DNA from 3 places in the Aeromonas sp. MTB genome. Region 3 is predicted to be linked to each of the others. Evidence: predicted binding sites of a transcription regulator. Region 3 holds the regulator's gene; each other region holds the start of a gene.
The links. Region 3 encodes LexA, which represses DNA repair genes until DNA is damaged. Its sites were predicted from a motif close to ANCTGTNTNNNNANACAGNT; they were not measured.
Positions count from the first base shown of each region.

Region 1 (3,277 bases), 2.1 Mb from region 3:
GCGTTGAACACGTCCCAGTCGAAAAACTCGGAGGCGCGGGATTCCCACAAACGCAGGATGTTGACGGTGTGACCGCCAAAACCGACCACCGGAATATCCCAAGGCACCCCTTTAATCTTGCGACCGGCGTGCCATACCTTCTTCAGGCCACCATTGTCACCAAACACGGTCTCGACGTAGCCATAGAGCGGCACTTCTTGCACCGACTCGGGGCGGCAGATCTCCCAGGGGTTGCCATATTCACGCCAGGAGTCCGGACGCTCGATCTGGCGGCCATCCTGGATTTCCTGACGGAACAGACCGTGTTCGTAGTGGATACCGTAACCAACCGCCGGATAGTTCAGAGTGGCCAGCGAGTCGATAAAGCAGGCAGCCAGACGACCCAGGCCGCCGTTGCCAAGTGCCATGTCCGGCTCTTGTTCGCACAGGTCGGTCAGTTCCAGACCGAGTTCGCCCAGCGCCTCTTCGCAAGTCTTGTAGAGGGAGAGGTTGTGCAGGTTGTTGGAAGTCAATCGTCCCATCAGGAATTCAGCAGAGAGATAGTGAATCGCACGAGTATCTTTCTTGAAATGAGTCTGCTGAGTGCGGGTCAGGCGCTCGTACACCTGTTCATTGACAGCCGCAGCAGTGGCTTTCCACCACGCTTCGGGAGAGGCTTTCTGTTCGCTTGTTCCCAAGGTAGAACGCAGGTGACGCACGATACTCGCCTTGAGCTGATCTTTATCCAGTTGGAGATCCTGGTCTGTCTTCTTCTTGGTAGCCATAAACCATATTCCTTCGTTACAAATAAAATTGTTATCCCGCTTGCGGGACCGGCGCTGTTGTTATCTCAAAATATGTACCGGCGTGAGAATACTAACTAAAGCGGCAGAATTAAAAGTTAACGCAAGTCACACTTTAACCGATAAAAACAGCCTGAAAAGCTTGAAAACCCTTTCCTTTAATTGATCGCATAAAAACAAACATTCCCTTTATTATCATAAACTTAATGAAACAATAAAAATATTCTGGCATGAATAGGTTTTCAGAGATTGCCAAGCCTTGAAAATCCCTGAAAATAGGCAGCAAGACGGCACATTGAAACCGGTTTCAATGTGCCTGAAAAATTACCGTATAAATATGAAGCAATCATTGCTCCCTTAAAGATGTGCTTTGAACTGATTGCTCAATGGATCGTAATGGTACCCAATCTGATCCAGACGTCCTGCCAACTGCTCTTCACTCATATCGTAATAGGCCAGCAGCTCCTCCAACCCGTCACACTCAAGCCTTAGCTTCTCATTGATGATGCCCAGCAAGATGTTGGCATCAAGACGTTGCAAGGTACTGATATCCATGGCGGCACCTCCTGTAAATGACCTGTATAACCATGGGCGGTTACGCAAGGTTTGTCCATAGTACGAAAAACACCCAACCAGCTTTATATTAAATAGTGTTTAAAAACATAACCTTACTAACGACACATGCCAACACCATCACATTTTTCAGCAAAAACACCTTGTCACTGCCACAGGATAGAACTACTGTATGCGCATACAGCTTGGATATTCATACAGGAACCCCATATATGAACCAGCCCCTGCACTCACTGCCCTTTGCGATGAATCGTGTCATGAGCAAGCCCTGGCCAACCAGAACCGCCTGCAAAGCGGAGTTGGCTCATTATGGTGTGACTATCCAGTCTGATGATCAGTTTCTGAGCGAGCTGACAAAGCTTGGGGAGGCTCATACCGGCTGGATCTTGTTGATCGCCCCGCCGGGACGCCCCACAGTCAGCCGTCTGGAAGAGCGAGGTATCGATCCCAAGAGAGTGCTGGTGGTACATAGCCCCAAAATCAAGAACTGGCAGCAAACCCTGGAGCGCAGTCTGGGCAATGGTCACTGCGCCGCCGTATTTACCTGGCTACCCGAGCAGATCGAGCTGGATCACGTCAAGCTGCAGCGACTGGGACAGCAATCTGGCGTACTCACCCGCTTCTTTGGCGCGAAACGGACTAACCTCGGCACACCTCTGCTGGCCTATTCAGAGCAAGATATCTATCTCAATCATTAAGACAAAAAACGAACGCCTACGCAGGCTCTCCCGCGGGTCGCAGTGACAGAAGGGCGCAAACAATATGTGACCAGCGGCTTTATTTGAAAGACAAGCTTGCAACAGCCTGACGGTAGGCATCGGAGATCATTTGACCCTGCTTGCTGCAAGCAGACAAACATCAAAAGATGTAACGGATAAAGAAGCAGAAAATAAAACCTGAACTGGACAATCATGCAGCCCAAGTATTCAAACCTGCGGAACTTCCTGCCCACCAGCGAACCCGTTTGAGCAATATGATGAGGCTGAAAGTCATTGCATTCATTTGAGCTGATCACGACAATTTGCCCACCGGAGTGACCCTCTCCTTGAAATACCGGGTAACAAGGGGTATAACCACGCGTTTTATCAGGTGTAATAAGTGAGCGGTATGATGCAAGCCCCCTTTTGGCAGACCAAGAGTCTGCAGCAGATGACTGAATCCGAATGGGAATCCCTCTGCGATGGTTGCGGAAAATGCTGCCTCAACAAGCTGATCGATGAAGATACCGACGAACTGGTTTTCACCAATGTCGCCTGCAATTTGCTTAACACCAAGACCTGTCAGTGCTCTGATTACGCCAATCGTTTCAAAAAAGAGCCTGACTGTCTGCAGATCACCCATGACAAGATCGCCGAATATGACTGGCTCCCCTCAACCTGCGCATATCGCCTGCTGTCTGAAGGTGACGCTCTTCCAGAGTGGCATCCTCTGCTGACCGGCAGTCGTTCCGCGATGCATCAGGCTGGTCAATCCGTCCGTGGCAAAGTCATTCACGAGGATCAGGCGGGTGAATGGATCGATCACATCATCACCTGGGCCAGCTGACACGCTCAACCCGCTACTCTCCAGAGGCAAGGGCTGCACAATGTGCAGCCCTTGTTGTTTCTGCAAGCAGGGTTTGTAGCTTCACACATATCTGGCTGGCTAAACCAGACCCCCTCCCAACTGCACATTGAGAGAGGCAGAGGCAGAGGCAGAGGCAGAGGCAGAGGCAGAGGCAGAGGCAGAGGCAGAGGCAGAGGCAGAGGCAGAGGCAGAGGCAGAGGCAGAGGCAGAGGCAGAGGCAGAGGCAGAGAATGATTCCATAGTCACAGGCTTATGGGTATTGCTTGATACCCGCGATAGCGCCTCTGTTCACCCCTTAAACCTGATCAGCTGTTCCACGAGCCATAGCAACACTGATGCAATGGCAGGCAAATCAA
Region 1 covers NZ_CP147026.1:1,909,755-1,913,031, reverse strand. Annotated here, with positions in the region: gene WBR25_RS08825 (glycogen/starch/alpha-glucan phosphorylase) at 1-764, opposite strand, end outside; gene WBR25_RS08820 (DUF4250 domain-containing protein) at 1,140-1,337, opposite strand; gene WBR25_RS08815 (hypothetical protein) at 1,568-2,053, shown strand; gene WBR25_RS08810 (YcgN family cysteine cluster protein) at 2,466-2,900, shown strand.
Region 1: a site for LexA is predicted at 1,522-1,541, ahead of WBR25_RS08820 (DUF4250 domain-containing protein). Genes of this name have one in related genera too.

Region 2 (3,277 bases), 950 kb from region 3:
CTGGGACGCGAGACCGAGATTGAGGCCATCACCGGCTTCCTGCTGGCCAAGGCAGCCCGGCATGGCATCGCCGTACCGGTCAATCAGGGTCTCTATCAGGCAATCAAAGAGAAGAGTCAGGCCGTCTGATCTTCTACATGGCAGAGCAAGCTGCAAGGAGGCGAACATGAGTGTACTGGTGCTGGTGGCCCCCGGGTCGGAAGAGATAGAGACGGTCGCCATTGTCGATACCCTGGTGCGCGCCAGCATCGAGGTGGTGCTGGCCTCTTGCTGCCCTGCCGGATCCCGGCAGGTAAAAGCGTCGCGCGGGGTACAGCTGGTGGCCGATTGTCATATCGACGAGCTGACCCGTCGGGACTTTGAAGCCATCGTGGTACCCGGTGGTCTGCCCGGCAGCGAAGTGATCCGCGATACCCCGCTGGCCATCGATCTGCTCAAAGAGCAGGCCGCTCTTGGCCGCTGGCGCGCTGCCATATGCGCCGCCCCTGTGGTGCTCTTGCAACATCACGCGCTGCTGGATGGTGCCATCGTCACCTGTCATCCAGGCTTTCAGTCCCGACTACCGACATCGCAGCTGTCACATGAGCGGGTCGTCAGAGATGAGGCTCATCGCCTGATCACCAGCCAGGGGCCGGGCAGCGCCATCGAGTTTGCGCTGGAACTGGTGCGGGTGCTGCGCGGGGATGATGTGGCTACCGCCGTGGCTGGCCCTATGGTGCTGCCTTGAGCGCACTCTGCTGCAGAATCAAGCTGGCCATGCTTTGAAAAACGGGCTCCGGTCATATTGATCGGGGCCCGTTTGTTATCTGCTGTTGTCGGTCACGCCATCTTGTCCGGCTCAGTAGTCGTACTGTGAGCACTGTTTTTTGTTGTACTCAGTTTTCCAGCGTGCCAATTCTTGCTCTGTGCCGAGCTTGTCCCCTTTCTTGATGGCCTGTTCCAGTATCTCAATCCGGTCGTACAGCCAGCGGCACTCTGCCGTCGGGTTGTTCTTGCCGATGCCGGTCAACGGCAGCAAACAGAGTCCCAGCCAAAGATATTTCATCCCGAACGCTCCTTGTCATCGTGGTAGTAAAGGTCTCCTTGGAGTCTACTATTTTAGCCGCAACGAGAGAGATAGAGCTGCGGTTATCCTTGGGGTAAGATGATGCCATGTCTGTTTATTTATACAGTGGTATGCGCAAGGTCATCCATATCGACATGGACTGTTTTTTTGCCGCGGTGGAGATGCGGGACAATCCGGCCTTGCGGGAGGTGCCGCTCGCCATCGGTGGGGCCTCCGAGCGGCGTGGTGTCATCTCGACCTGCAACTATGTGGCGCGCCGGTTCGGGGTGCGCTCCGCCATGCCGAGCGCGTTGGCGAAAAAACTCTGCCCGCCGCTGGTACTGATCCCTGGGCGAATGGCGGTGTACAAGGATATCTCCCGTCAGCTCAGGGCCATTTTCCTCCGCTATACCGATCAGGTTGAACCGCTGTCGCTGGACGAGGCTTACCTCGATGTGACCCACAGTCGTTGCTGTGGCGGTAGCGCCACCCTGATGGCGCAAGAGATCCGGCAAGCCATCGTCACCGAACTGGGATTGACCGCCTCGGCCGGAGTGGCCCCCAACAAGTTTCTCGCCAAGCTCGCCTCGGAGCAGCGCAAGCCTGATGGTCTGTTTGTCATTCGTCCCGATGAAGTGGCCGAATTTGTCTGTCAGCTGCCACTCGGCAAACTGCCCGGGGTGGGGCGCAAGACCGCCGAGCGGCTGGAGGCGCAGGGGCTCTACACCTGTGAGGATGCGCGGGCCTTGTCGGCACAAGAGCTGTGCAGCCGTTTTGGCAAGCTGGGGGAGATGCTGACGACCCGGATCTGGGGACTGGATGAACAGCCGGTGCAGGCGCACCGGATCCGCAAAACCATCGGGGTGGAGACCACCCTTGCGAGCGATCTCTGTGACGAAGCCGCCTGCCTGACGGTATTGCAGCAACTGCTGCCGGAGTTGGAGCGGCGATTTCAGCTGGCGTGTCCTGCCGAGCAGGTGATGGGGCAGGGGATTAAACTCAAGTTTGCCGACTTCCACCAGACCACCGTCTATCGCAGTCAGGGTGGCTATCAGCCAGCCTTGTTCGTTCCCCTGCTCAAAGAGGGATTACAGCGGGCGCAAGGGCGTTCGGTTCGCCTGCTGGGCTTGGTGGTGGGTTTGCCAAAAGAGGGTGAAGTTAATCAACTCTCGCTGGATTTGCTGTGAGAGAGTTAAGTTTTTGTTTATAAAGTCGATAATCTATCCATATCTGTATGACGTAGGAATATTGGCATGAGCGCTCTTTCTGTCCAGGGTCGGATTACCCTGATCGCCGGTTGCTGTCTGTTGGTGACAGCCGCCGCTCTGGTTGCCTCTTCGATTTACAACGCGAACAAGATGCAACAGCAGGTGCGGCAAGCCACCATGCACGAGGCGCAGCAGTCTGCCGAAAACTGGATGAAGGCGATGGGCTCGGAGCAGGCGGCCAAGGTGACCAGCTATCTCGATGAGGCCTATTTCCGCGCCAGTTTGCTGGCGGAGAGCGTGTTGTTTCAGCGCAAGAATGCGGCTGAGAACTTTGTCCATTCGGAGGCGCTGCGCAGCGCCGTCAATCAGCAACTGCACGATGCCGTTGCCTCATCGACCAATCTGCTTGGTGTCTATGCGGTGTTCGAGCCTGATCAGCTGGATGGGGAAGACAGCAACTATCAGGGCTCAACGGCGCTGGGTTCCAACGACAAGGGGCGTTTTTCCAGTTACTGGGCATACGACAACGGCAAGATAGAGCCGGAAGTGCAGAATGAGGATGTACTGGCCGATGAGAGCCCGACCGAGGCTGGTGGCATCGAAAACGAGTGGTATCGCTGCAGTATTCGCACCCGTTCCCTCTGCCTGCTGGAGCCCTATCTGGACGATGTGGGCGATAAACAGATATTGATGACCTCGGTGACGGTCCCGCTGCTGGAGCATGAGACCTTGCTGGGGATGGTCGGGGTTGATATCTCGCTGGCCACTTTGCAGAGTCTGGTCAGTACCATGGACAAGGAGCTCTATGACGGCAAGGGCAGAATCTTGCTGGTCAGTCACGAGGGGCGTGTGGCGGGAGCCGATGAGTTCGATGTGACCATGGGGCGCGGGCTGGATCAGAAGTATCAGGGGCTGGCCAGCGAGCTGAAAGGCTGGCTCAGTCAGGGGCAGGAGCTGACTCGCTGGAGTAGCGATGGCACCTTGTTGCAGACCTTTGTCCCGGTATCCATGCGTGGCACCGACC
Region 2 covers NZ_CP147026.1:3,465,893-3,469,169, reverse strand. Annotated here, with positions in the region: gene WBR25_RS15750 (ketopantoate reductase family protein) at 1-129, shown strand, start outside; gene WBR25_RS15745 (DJ-1 family glyoxalase III) at 167-727, shown strand; gene WBR25_RS15740 (hypothetical protein) at 839-1,045, opposite strand; gene dinB (DNA polymerase IV) at 1,177-2,232, shown strand; gene WBR25_RS15730 (methyl-accepting chemotaxis protein) at 2,299-3,277, shown strand, end outside.
Region 2: a site for LexA is predicted at 1,155-1,174, ahead of dinB (DNA polymerase IV). Genes of this name have one in related genera too.

Region 3 (3,277 bases):
TGCCAGCTTGTGGGCGATGGCCTCGTCAGTGCCGTGCTTGTCGGCCATGTAGCGCAGGGAGAGCGGCGGCGAGAAGCGCACCAGATTTTCGCGACCCTTGAGGATCACGATGAGTGCCTTCTTCAGCCGGTTCGGCGCCAGGCTACTGATGATGTTGAGGCCGGAGGCTTCTTCCCCTTCCCGACCCGGAGCGCGGCCCCAGAACAGGGTGACGGGCACTACCTGGATATCCAGCTCGGGATCCTGCTTGTGCAGATCCAGCAGCTGGTGGAACTCCTGCAGGAAGGGGAGCGGTTTGCTGCGTTTGCCAAACAGGGGAGGCGGACGATCCAGACAGACATAGCGCGGCAGCAGCTGGCCGTTCAGTTCCAGCGGCGTGAAGGGGCCGGGCAGACCGAGATCCTCGCAGCACTGCTGCAGGGTCATCAGGTCGGTGATCGAACTGGTTTTCAGGGCATAGACGATGGGTCTGGCCGGATCCAGATTGAGTTCTGTGATGGGATTTTCCGGCAGGCTCTTGTGATTGACCAAGCCGCTGACCGGCCATTGCAAGATGGCTCTGGAAATCTTCTGTCCTAGGGACATGTGCGTCTGCTCTCCAAAAAAATGCGGCGTGAGCATAGCAAATCGACAGCCCCTTGTCGCCGAGAGGTACGATGAGTCAGCTGCGCAGGATCAAAACAGCAGTAAATGAGGGGTTGGTCGCGACAAATGTCAGCTGCGCCTTGCCTTGGCCACTGCACTGTATATACTGCCAGTGTGCTGTATAAAAAGACAGGTGCCAATTCTATGAAACCCCTTACCCCCCGCCAGGCCGAAGTGCTGGAGCTGATCAAGGTGAATATGAGCGAGACCGGTATGCCGCCGACTCGTGCCGAGATCGCCCAGAAGCTTGGTTTCAAGTCGGCCAATGCGGCCGAAGAACATCTGAAGGCCCTGGCCAAAAAAGGGGTCATCGAGATCATGCCGGGCACGTCCCGCGGCATTCGCCTGTTGCTCGAAGAGGAAGAGGTGCTGGAAGAGAGCGGCTTGCCGCTCATCGGCAAGGTTGCCGCCGGTGAACCTATCTTGGCTCAGGAGCATATCGAGAGCCACTATCAGGTTGATCCCGCCCTGTTCCATCCGCGCGCAGATTTTCTGCTGCGGGTGCAGGGGATGAGCATGAAGAACATCGGCATTCTGGATGGCGATCTGCTGGCGGTGCACAAGACCCAGGAGGTGCGCAACGGTCAGGTAGTGGTCGCCCGTCTCGATGAGGATGTCACCGTCAAGCGCTTCCAGCGCAAGGGCAGTCAGGTATGGCTGCTGCCAGAGAATGAAGAGCTCTCCCCCATCGAGGTGGATCTCTCTTGCCAGCAGCTCACCATCGAAGGACTGGCTGTCGGGGTGATCCGCAACGCTGACTGGATGTAATCATCCCCGCCAACTGCGTTTGCCACACGGCCTCCTTCGGGAGGCCGTGCTGTTTCTGGCGCACTTTCCCTGTCATATCAAACAGATCATCGGCGGCGGCATTTTTGTCCTGCGCGACCGGCTACCAATCATCCATTTCAGATATATGCTCAGATCAGTGCCCTGTCGCCGAGACAGGCCTTGGCGCCTCCCTCTGACCATCGCAATGCGCCGGGACGGGAGGGCCGGTAACAACGAGAATCGGGCAGTACACCTTCACGGGATATGAGGGGGAGTGGGGAGATCCCGAGCCTTGTCGGGCAAAGGGGACCACTCGTAATGGTTGCAGATAGTCGTGACGGGCCTGTTCCCAGTTCAGGCCGACGAAGCAACATGACCTGTCGGTCAAGGAGGACTGGTATGGCATCAAGATCGCCATGGGATTCAGAGGCTGGGGCTGCGCCAGCGGAATCGTCAATCACCCGTTTCGTCAAAGGTAGCCGGATGACCTGGTTTTACGGTCTCTGGCTGCACCATCGTGGGTCGCGCTGGACGCTCTGGCTGGGATGCCCGAAAGAGAAGGTGGTGCGTCTGGTGCTGCTGTTCAAACGGGGTCACGGTGACCGCCAGGGGGAAGAGGGCTGGCTGGCACCCGTGATTCCCATCGGCGTGCGGGCCATCGGCAAGATGTTGCAGCAGGGGCGTAACGCTCGCCCCTGAGCAGAAGAGACAAACAAATCCATCCATAACCGGCACCCAAGGGGGCCGGTTTTTTTATGGCCGCAACTGGCGATTAATTATGCCAAATGGTCGACTCCTGACAGGGCGTTGCACAAGGTTGAACCACCTTGGCGGCTCGCTGGGGTACAATGCCTCCCTCTTGTCCGGTCACTGCTGGCCATCTGCCTCGAACTGAAAGGGTCTCTTGTTATGATGAAGCTCCGCTATCCCCTGCTCTTTCTGCTGTTGACAGCCTGCCTGATCCTGGTGTTCTACGCCACGCAGCCAGAGCAACCGGAACAGGCTGACTACTATCCGGCGGGGCGGGACATCAATGATTTCGCTTTTACCGATGCGGACAACCAGCCGTTTACCCCTGCCAACCTGAAGGGGCACTGGACCTTCCTGTTTGTCGGCTACACCTTCTGCCCTGATATCTGCCCCACCACGCTGGCAGATATGCGTTCCGTCTATGACCAGCTGAAGAAGATGGCGCCCGACAGCCAGGTGGTGTTTATCTCGGCGGATCCCCAGCGTGACGATATTCCACGCCTCAAGACCTATACCGCCTTCTTCAATCCCGAATTCAAGGCGGCCACTGCCCCCCACGACAAGCTGTTCCCGTTCGTGCGCAATTTGGGGCTCATCTACTCCATCGCCAATCAGGGGGAGAAGGATTACCTGATCGATCACTCCGCCTCCATCGTGCTCATCAATCCCAAGGGCAAGCTGCAGGCGGTATTCCGCCCGCAGGTGGCGCCGGGTCAGGTGCCCCGGGTGCAGATGGCTACCATGCTCTCTGACTTCGCCCGCATTCTGAAGCTGACAGGCCACTAAGCGTGACCCTAGCTGTTGCCCCCTGGTGGCGAGATCCCTCTCGCCACCGCGTTGTCTTTGCGCTCGCCCTGCCCATGGTTTTCTCCAATATCACCACCCCCTTGCTGGGGCTGGTGGACACCTGGGTGATCGGTCATCTCGGTCAGGCCTGGTTTCTGGGGGGCGTTTCGGTCGGTGCGACCCTGATCAACCTCATCTTCTGGCTGCTCGGCTTTTTGCGGATGTCGACCACCGGGCTGACGGCGCAGGCGCACGGCGCCGCCGATGGTCGTGCCCAGCTCGATACCCTGCTGCGGGCGCTGGGGCTGGCCATTGCTCTCGGTCTGGC
Region 3 covers NZ_CP147026.1:4,416,907-4,420,183, reverse strand. Annotated here, with positions in the region: gene plsB (glycerol-3-phosphate 1-O-acyltransferase PlsB) at 1-585, opposite strand, end outside; gene lexA (transcriptional repressor LexA) at 790-1,413, shown strand; gene WBR25_RS20255 (hypothetical protein) at 1,897-2,112, shown strand; gene WBR25_RS20250 (SCO family protein) at 2,323-2,949, shown strand; gene dinF (MATE family efflux transporter DinF) at 2,952-3,277, shown strand, end outside.